DNA from 3 places in the Paenibacillus sp. FSL R5-0527 genome. Region 2 is predicted to be linked to each of the others. Evidence: riboswitches for the same ligand, from Rfam matches in the RefSeq annotation. Region 2 holds a riboswitch; each other region holds the start of a gene.

Region 1 (3,098 bases), 740 kb from region 2:
TTTTTCGAATTCAACGAATCCTATTTCGACAGGGCGGAAACGATGGTGCAAATGGCGGTAGACAGAGGTTTTGTCCCCGCGCTTGTCCTGTTATGGTGCAATTATATCCCGGACACCTGGGCTGCCAAGCTGCGGGAAGAGAAGAAAATGCCGCTGGAAGCGGTAGAGCCCTACGTCCGCTATGCCGTCAACCGGTTTTCTAAATATTACCCGATCTATGTGATCAGCGGAGATACCGACTTTCCTTCCGAACGCGCCAATCAATATTACTTGACCGCGCTGCGCACCGTAAAGCAGCATAGTCCGCAGTGTTTGACCACGCTGCATATTCAAGGCAGACTGGCGATGTTGCCCGATGAATTTTCCGGCAATCCCGATCTCGATTTCTATATGTACCAGTCCGGCCACAATTCGCAATTTCAAGCAACGGCGTATACGTTGGCCCAGGAATTTTACAATAAGCCTGAGACCCGGCCGGTCATCAATTCCGAACCCTGCTATGAACAGATGGGTTACAGCCGGCGGGTTTACGGCCGCTTTACCCGGGCCGATGTCCGCAAAGCCGCCTGGCAAAGCCTGCTTTCCGGGGCCGCAGCGGGTGTGACTTACGGAGCGCACGGGATCTGGAGCTGGCATCAAAAAGGCCGGCGCTTCGGCGTGACCGGCGAAGGCTTCGACAGCCCTTATGATTGGCGGTCCGCGCTAAAATTTGAAGGAGCCTGGGATTACGGGTTTGCCAAACGGCTGTTTGAGCTATACGGCTTGGCCGATCTGCGCCCCTGGAATATTGCGCTGAAGAACACGGAGGAAATCCGCGCGGCCGCCACCGCCGACTTCGGCAAGATGGCCGTTTATGTGCCGGTCAACACCGTGCTGAAGCTGGATGCCGACCTTGGCGGCTACGAATTTACGCTTATCGACCTGGAGCACCGGCGGTTCGCGGTCCCTCAGGTTACCGTCCGCGAGAACATCACGATCCTTGAAATGCACGATTTCGAAGCGGATGTTTTGTTGATCGGCAGCAAAAAATAACTTTCTCCGCACACTAGCGATTGTAATTTTATGGATAACCATGTATATTAATTTATGAATAATCGCATATGGAATCGACACTAGGGGTGCCGCAAGGCTGAGACGAATGCAAATTCGGACCCTTTGAACCTGAACTGGTTAATACCTGCGTAGGGAAGTGGAGAGTTAAGAACGGAATTATGTCTGATGTGGCTTATTTTCCGTTATTGTTCTTAGCCGCCCTCCTGAAGGAGAGCGGTTTTTTGGCGTTTATTTTGGCTAGCCACCAAAAACGGCGCTTGGCAAAACCATCGAATAGTCAGAAACCAGGGCTGCCCAAGAAACTCGAGCTCCTGAAAAAATAAGGACACAAAATGGCCTTAGTCCGATGATATCTGTTCATTTAGGAGAAATAGAGTAAATTTATGCCGCTAACGGAGATGAACAGGCTTGGATTCCCGAAATAAGTACATAAAGAGCCGCTATTTTGAAGGCCGACGCTGCCGGTCGTTCCGGCAATCGGCCGTCAAGCAGCGATTTCTAGGTTAAGCCTTTATTTTTAGCATTGATTAATGGAACTAGGAGTGATATCCGCATGATGAACCGTCACCCAGCTTATGCTGCGCCTGAACTTCATCTTATATCGGCCGAGGGAATCGAGAGCCATGAGCTGCTGTGCGTTGCGGAGGCTGTTCTTCCTTTCGTCGATTATATTCATTTGCGCGAGAAACAGCTTTCGGCCAAAAAGCAGTTCGAGCTGGTGAAGCTGCTGCGCCAAGCGGGAGTGCCACTGGAAAAAATCGTCATCAACGACCGCCTGGATGTTGCGCTGGCCGCGGGAGCGGCAAATATTCAACTGGCGGGTCACAGTCTTCCGGCAGCTTCCGTACGCTCTCTTGCCCAAGGAATGCGAATCGGATGTTCCGTGCATTCTGCCGAAGCAGCAGCTCAGGCCGCGAGTGAGGGAGCGGATTACTGTCTTTTTGGCCATGTCTATGATTCATCCAGCAAACCCGGCCTTCCCGGGCGAGGGCTAAACATGCTGGCCGAGGTCTGCGCTCGCTGCCCGGTTCCGGTCATTGCCATCGGAGGAATACGGCCGGATAATGCGGGGGATGTCATCCGAAACGGTGCGCAAGGCATTGCCGTCCTGTCCGGCCTCCACTCTCCGCGGACCCAGCGGCAGAGGCCAAATCCTATCGTGACGCCATCCATGCCGCGCGGCCCTGAGAGGAGGTGAAAATGTTGCAGGTACATCTAAATGGCAAAGACACCCTGCTGAAAGAAGATTGCGTTACGGTGGACGATTTATTGGCTGACAGCCCGTGGAATAAGGAAAGAATTTTGGTTGAACTGAACGGGACGGTTGTCCGAAAAGAGGCGTATGCCAGTACCCGATTGGCCGAGGGGGATCGCATCGAGCTTGTACATTTTGTAGGAGGAGGCTGATAAGCATGGAAGATGTATTTCACATTGGCGGCAAGGCGTTGTCCAGCCGATTATTTATCGGAACCGGCAAATATAACCGCAATGCGCTGATTCCCGAAGTGATCGCAAGGTCGGGAGCGGAAGTGATTACCGTAGCGTTAAGGCGGGTTAACCCGGACTGGGAGGAGGAAAATCTCCTTCACCATATCCCGCCGCATATGACGCTTTTGCCGAACACTTCCGGCGCCCGCAACGCAGAAGAGGCCATCCGGATCGCCCGGCTTGCCCGGGCGGCGGACATGGGCCATTGGATCAAATTAGAGGTGATTAATGATCAAAGATACCTGCTCCCGGACAATATGGAGACGATCAGAGCCACGGAAGTGCTTGCCGCCGAGGGATTCGCGGTGTTCCCTTATATGAACCCGGATCTGACGGCTTCCTTCCGGCTAAGGGACGCGGGCGCTGTCGCGGTCATGCCGCTTGGATCCCCGATCGGCAGCAACCGGGGCCTGCGCACCAAAGAGATGATCGGCATGATGATCGAAGAAGCGGGGCTGCCTGTCATCGTGGACGCCGGCATCGGCCGGCCTTCGGAAGCGGCGGAAGCGATGGAAATGGGAGCCGCCGCCGTCTTACTGAACACGGCGATCGCCACC
Region 2 (3,098 bases):
CCCAGGAGCGGGGCAAACGCTGCGACGCACAGCGCATCGGAACCTCCACAAGCCGCGGGATAATCCCCGACAGCACCTGAAGAAGCGTGGATTTCCCGCTCCCGCTAGGGCCGAGCAGGAGCACTTTTTCCCCGCGAAAAGCCCGAAAGCTCAAATCCTTAAACACAAACCGCGTCTCCCCCGGAAATTTCAGCCTAAGATCGCAAACTTCAACGGCCGTTTCCATGGTTAATCATCCAGCGCCGCATAATCTTTGGGATCGACGGGGCGCAGCAGGGTGGTCACGCCCGTGGCCTCCACGGCTTTGGCCAGCCCGTAAGCGAAGTAACCGGCGATCAGCGCGGAGCTGACGGCCCGCATTGCGTATTTGGCGATCAGCAGCCAGGTTTCATAGTCCTGCACGTATCCGTAATAAATATCCGGAATGATGGAGCCGACCGCGGCCCCGATGCCGGCCAAAGCGGCGATGGAACCGGAAAATTTGCGGTACCGGAAAGCCGCGAATACGAGCTCCGCCCCCAAGCCTTGCAGCACACTGTACAGCACAAGCTGAACGCCCCATTCGCTGCCGAACAAAATTTCCACATGAGCCGCGGCCACTTCCGCGATCAGCGCCACCCCCGGCTTGCGGATCAGCAAAAATACGAGCGTCGGAGCCAGAAACCACATTCCGTAGACGATTTCATCGGCCTGCGGAAACAGCGGCGAGAACAAGTTATACACCGAGCTCCAGAAATGATAAACTACGCCAAGCACGACCGACACGAGCACGGTCACCAGCAGATCGCTCAGCTTCAGCCCGCGGCCGCTTTGTTTTGTTGCTGCTTCTTGCATGTTTTTCTCCCCTTTTCAAAAAATATATTTTTTTCGCAAACGACAAAAAACCGCCAGAATAAGCTCAGGCGGCGCTCAGGTCACGGGTATGGACGCAGGGTATATCCCGGACATTCGATTCTCTACGCTGGCATTATCCAGATCAGATTAACGGTCCGCAGCGGAATATGCTGCCATCTCAGCCTGATTCACTCAAGCCCCCGTATCGTATGCGATTGTCTTTAACATACACCAACCGTTTTCAAGCATCAAGAACAAATTTTAAACATTCAAGTTTCAATGCGCAGGAGAAACCGCTCTCATATTGATTTCGTCCCCGTTCTGTGTCAAGATAAGCGGAAGTGGCACATCAAGAGTAGGAGGTTGCTTTCTTGGCGGCAGCATGGATGAAGTGGATGACGGAATTGTCCTCCCGCAAATCGGTTTGCAGGCTGATGGGAAAGTTTTCCCATTCGGAAATCAGCCGGCTGATGATCCCTTTGTTCGCAAAATCGTACGCAATTCCACTGCATGAAGCGGAAAAAGAACTGCGGGAATACCGGACGCTCAACGAATTTTTCACCCGCAAATTAAAGCCGGGCATGCGTCCGGTTCATGCGGAGCAGGGCGGCATGGTCAGCCCCGTGGACGCGCTGATTACGTTTATGGGGGAAATCCGCTCCGGCACGATTCTAAACGTGAAAGGCCAGGATTACTCCGTTGAGGAACTGCTCAACCGTTCCCCGCGCATCGAATCGTATAAGCATGGCTATGCTTTTGTGTTATATTTGAGCCCGACCGATTACCATCGCATCCATGCCCCCGTCACCGGCAAAAAGCTGGAAAGCGAGCATATCGAAGGCCGGGTATATCCGGTTAACGACTTCGGCATGCGCCATATGAAAAAGGTGTTATGCCGGAACGAGCGGCTGATTACGTATATTTCCCATGAGCATGGAGAGGTGGCGCTCGTCAAAGTCGGGGCGATGAACGTCAGCAGCATCAAATATACCGACGAACGGGCGAAAAGCTGGAACCAGGGAGACGATCTCGCCTATTTCGAATTCGGCTCCACCGTGGTGCTGCTGACCGAAAGCGGGAGTTTTCAGCCGTTGCCCGGACTAGAGGCCGGACAGAAGGTGCGAATGGGCGAGTTGCTCGGCCGCTTTACGTCTCCGTCGCGCTGCTTAAACGCCTGACGGCGTCTTGCCGCTTCATGAATGGCTGAACCATACGGGAGAGAGATGGGAATAAGGCTGGGGATTGGACAAACCGGCGTGGCATTTCAAGCGGGTACCCGCGTCACCGGAAATCTAACGGTTGTGGCGGCCGTTAGAATAAATACGCAACTTGTCGGGTTTGATATGAGCAGCAATGTGAGTTATGCCGCTATTGTGAGGTTTCCCCACCGCCTGCGCAAAATAGCGGAACTTTTTGTCCTTATTTGGGGACCAAGCTCAGAACAAACACCTTTTGCCCGCGCCTGGCCCAAATCTTCGATCAGCGGATTTCCGACGGGCTTTTGCCGGTGTACTGCTTGAATTGGCGGCTGAAAAAGAAAATGTCCCGGTAGCCGAGCGCGTCGGCCACCTCGGTGACGTTCATGCCGGCGTGCAGCAGCAAGTGCTGGGCACGGTCGATCCGCGATTTGATGATGTACGATTGAACGGACATCCCGATGATTTCCTTGAACTTGATCGAGAAATAACGCGGGGACAACCCGGCCCGCGCCGCCAGATCCTGCACTTTGTGGGGCAAGCCCGGATGCTGGAGCACGTAGTTGGCTACCTCGTGGATCACTTCATGCAGCTGGTTGCTGACTTTTTTCTCCATCGGCACCTGGCGCTCCTCGCGCAGCAAATGAATGAGCAGCTGTTTGAGGATGAGCCGCGCCTCCTCTTCGGCGGCGTAAGCCTTCACCAGAAACAGGCGGACGTAGCGGGACAGCATGTATTCAAAATCGAGGGTATCTTCAAGCACGCGGTAAGGTCCCGGCACTTCGGTCACCGGCTCGCTGACGTCGAAATGGATATACGTGAGAACAAGCGGACGCTGCGGATTGTGCGTGGCGCTCGTATGATCCCCTTTCCGGAACAGAAAGCAGCTTCCTTTGCTGACCTGAATCGGCTGGTCGTTCAGGACAACCGTTCCTTCGCCGCTCCAAACGTAAAACAGGTCATAATTATCCAGCGGTTTTTCCCGCTTATGCCATTTCCAACCGGGTTCGCAAACGATTTTGGCAAACGCCGGCTTCAATATAAACGAAGACGGTGAAACGTGAAGCA
Region 3 (3,098 bases), 1.3 Mb from region 2:
CGTCGGTGATCACGTCCTCGCGTCCGGTGACGGCAACGACGGTGTTTAGCTTCCGCGCCGCCCGCACGGCCAGCTCCGCCTGATCCCCGCCGCTGCTCTCCCCGGCGTCCACGCCCTTGATGTCGCGGCTTTCCCCGAGCAGGTGGGCGATTTCCGCCGCGTTCCCCCTTAGTAGCGACACTTTGACCTCGCGCAGGATGCGCAGCGCCGATTCCGTGCGGAAGCGCGTCGCTCCCGCCCCGACCGGGTCCAGCAGCACCGGAACTCCATGGGCGTTCGCCGACGACCCGGCGATGATCATCGCCTCGACCTGGGCGGCGGACAGCGTTCCCAGGTTCAGCACGAGGGCGCCGGCGATCTTGGCCATATCGGCGGCTTCCTCCGGCGCGTAAGCCATCACCGGGGATGCGCCAAGCGCGTACAGGCCGTTGGCCGTAAAATTGGTTACGACGACGTTGGTCATATTGTGCACGAGCGGTTTCGCGTTCTGCACTTTTGTAAGCAAAGCGGATAATTCTTTTTCCAATATGCTCATTTGTAGTTCGCCCCCTTCGTTAATGCGCCCGCGACAACGGGTCATCGCTCCGCCGGCCCGTTTGAACCGGCCATTCCTCCAGCTTGTAGGCCATGTCCCAGAACAGGTACTCCAGCTGGCAGCTTTGCATGAAATGCTCCTCCATCCTCCGCCGTTCCGCTTCCGCCGCGGTTTCCGCCCATTGGTCGAGAACGTCCCGGAACCGCTGCGTCACGTCCGTCACCCGGCTGCCGTAAAACTGGATCCAATCGTGAAAAGGATGTTCCGGCACCGGCCTCACTTCCGCCAGCAGCTTGCGGCCGATTTCCAGATACGTCCAGGGGCAGGGCAGCAGCACGGCCAAGATTTCGCCCAAACTGCCTTCATGCGCCACCGTCAGCATGTGGCGGATGTAATGATGCGCGGACAGCGCCAAGGGGAAACCCTGCAGATCTTCAAAACGGACCCCTGCGACAGCGCAAAAATTTTGGTGCGGATGGATTTCACTGTTCAAAATAAAAGAGATCTGCTCGTTGAACAGGGCGATATCGCCGCGGCTTTCGCACTTCGATATGGCGATCCCGTAGATCCGCATGTACGCGTTCAAATACTCGTAATCCTGTTTGACGTAATGAATCAATTGCTCTTTCTGCAGATTGCCGTCGGCGATTCCCCGCACAAAAGGATGCTCAAAAATCGCTTCAAAAACCTCGTCCGCCCGCTGGCGCAGCATTTGCGTAAAACTCATCGTCTCCACCTCCGATAAAATGTGAACTGCGATACAGGAGCATCCATCCGTAGGGGCGTGGGGGCTTAGGGGCGGGTGAGAGGCGGGCCGCTTACAAGACAGCAAAAAAGCCGCCCCGTAGAGGGAGCGGCTTGAACGCGCAAAACCTGTCGCATGATACTTGCGATAACGTGCGGACGGCGCGATACCGGCTCCACTTTCCTACGCTAGTACGAACTAGATCAGGTTCAAAGGGTCCAAGATACGCTCTTGTCTCAGCCGAATACGGCGCCCCTAGTGGAATTTCCTATTCGATTCACTATCACTACTTTACCTGGATCTTCCTGGAGTGTCAATCCGCGTTGAATGCTTGCCGGGCACCCCCGCCGCCTTAGCGGAACTCGAGCCGGACCGTTTTGATCTCATACGGCGAAATCTGCAGTTCGGCAGGACCCCGATTGAGTTCGCCGGCAGGGCGTTCCATCAGGTCGGTTTCCTGCCAGGAGACAAAAGTGAGATCGCTCTCCAGGCGAACCGTCCCCCGGCCGCCTTTATACTCGTGGAAGCGGACGATCAGAGCGTCGCCGTCCTCCGCTTTTTTGACCGCGTCGATCGCTGCTTCGCCGCTGCCGCTGACGCGCACGGCCCGCAGCAAGGAGAAATTGGATGCCGCCGCCTGACCGCGCGTAGCGTACACCGGCTGATTCAGGAGCGCGGCGGCCTGTACGGTTTCGCCTTCGGACCAATGCCCCTCATGCGGATACAGCGCATACGTGAACGTATGCTCCCCGCGATCAGCCTCCGGATCGGGGTAGGTCGCCGATTTCAGCAGCGACAGCCTGATCACATTGTCTTTAATGTCATGCCCGTATTTGCAGTCGTTCAGCAGGCTGACGCCGTAACCGTGCTCCGACAGATCCGCCCACTGATGCCCGACCGTTTCGAACCGGGCCAAATCCCAGGAGGTGTTCCAATGCGTCGGGCGTTTGACGTTGCCGAACTGGATGTCGTAGGTGGCCTCCGTCGCCCGTACATCCACCGGAAATGCGACCTTTAAAAGCTGCTGGCGCTCCTGCCAATCCACCTCCGTCCGGAACTCGATCCGCCGGTCACCCGAGTACAAGATCATCCGCTGGCTGATCGTGGAGTTCATATACCGCCAGGTAAAAGCGACTTCCGCCCGCAGCTTGCCGGCCGCAACCCGGCACTCCTTCAGATCTTCAACCTCGCGCATCTTCTCCTGATAAAAAATATCGATATCCCAAGCTTCAAACATTTTCGGCTTGTCTTCGAACACCTGGAAGACGTTGCCGCGTTCCCCCGGGGCGAGCACCTCGCGGCCGGCAGCCCGGTCGAACACCGAGGTCAACTGGCCATGTTCGTTCCAAGCGATCCGATACAGCGGAGTCTCGATGCCGTTCGGCAGCGCTTTAAACGGCGCTTCTATGGCCGCTTCGCTTCCCGCAGACGCTCCTTGCGAAGCGGTTGCCTCCTCCTTCCCGCCTTCAGAGCCGCGGCTTATCGTCATAAATCCCAACGGAGGAACGTTTTCCACCTTTACCCATACCGTGCTTCCGTCAAACTCGGCGGCGAGCTCCCGGCCGAAGGCATCGGTCCAGCGGCCGCCGGGTTCGGCGCCATGGACCGGGACCAGGCCGCTATACGTCCAAGAGGACGGATTCCAAACGGTATAGGTCACTTCGCCTTTCGGATCACCGTTCACAGCATCGCTGGTCACGGCATTGCCTATCGTGGCGGTACCGTTCGCCGCATCGCCTATCGTAGCGGTACCGTTTGCTGCATCGCCGGCCACCCGGTCCCCGGTCAACGCGCGGATCGCCTGGCTGCGGCATTCCT

Evidence for each region. Region 2 has a riboswitch for thiamine pyrophosphate ahead of NYE69_RS28685 (ECF transporter S component). Riboswitches for the same ligand answer to the same signal wherever they lie in the genome.
Region 1: linked by a shared signal. The riboswitch ahead of NYE69_RS25055 (thiamine phosphate synthase) and the one ahead of NYE69_RS28685 (ECF transporter S component) in region 2 are both predicted to bind thiamine pyrophosphate.
Region 3: linked by a shared signal. The riboswitch ahead of tenA (thiaminase II) and the one ahead of NYE69_RS28685 (ECF transporter S component) in region 2 are both predicted to bind thiamine pyrophosphate.

The regions. Positions count from the first base shown of each region.
Region 1 is NZ_JBBOYI010000001.1:5,633,828-5,636,925, forward strand. It holds gene NYE69_RS25050 (apiosidase-like domain-containing protein) at 1-1,032, shown strand, start outside; TPP riboswitch at 1,105-1,205, shown strand; gene NYE69_RS25055 (thiamine phosphate synthase) at 1,607-2,251, shown strand; gene thiS (sulfur carrier protein ThiS) at 2,254-2,460, shown strand; gene NYE69_RS25065 (thiazole synthase) at 2,466-3,098, shown strand, end outside.
Region 2 is NZ_JBBOYI010000001.1:6,376,621-6,379,718, forward strand. It holds gene NYE69_RS28680 (ABC transporter ATP-binding protein) at 1-226, opposite strand, end outside; gene NYE69_RS28685 (ECF transporter S component) at 229-834, opposite strand; TPP riboswitch at 937-1,048, opposite strand; gene asd (archaetidylserine decarboxylase) at 1,206-2,012, shown strand; gene NYE69_RS28695 (helix-turn-helix domain-containing protein) at 2,314-3,098, opposite strand, start outside.
Region 3 is NZ_JBBOYI010000001.1:5,108,537-5,111,634, forward strand. It holds gene thiM (hydroxyethylthiazole kinase) at 1-535, opposite strand, end outside; gene tenA (thiaminase II) at 555-1,262, opposite strand; TPP riboswitch at 1,444-1,547, opposite strand; gene NYE69_RS22580 (alpha-mannosidase) at 1,633-3,098, opposite strand, start outside.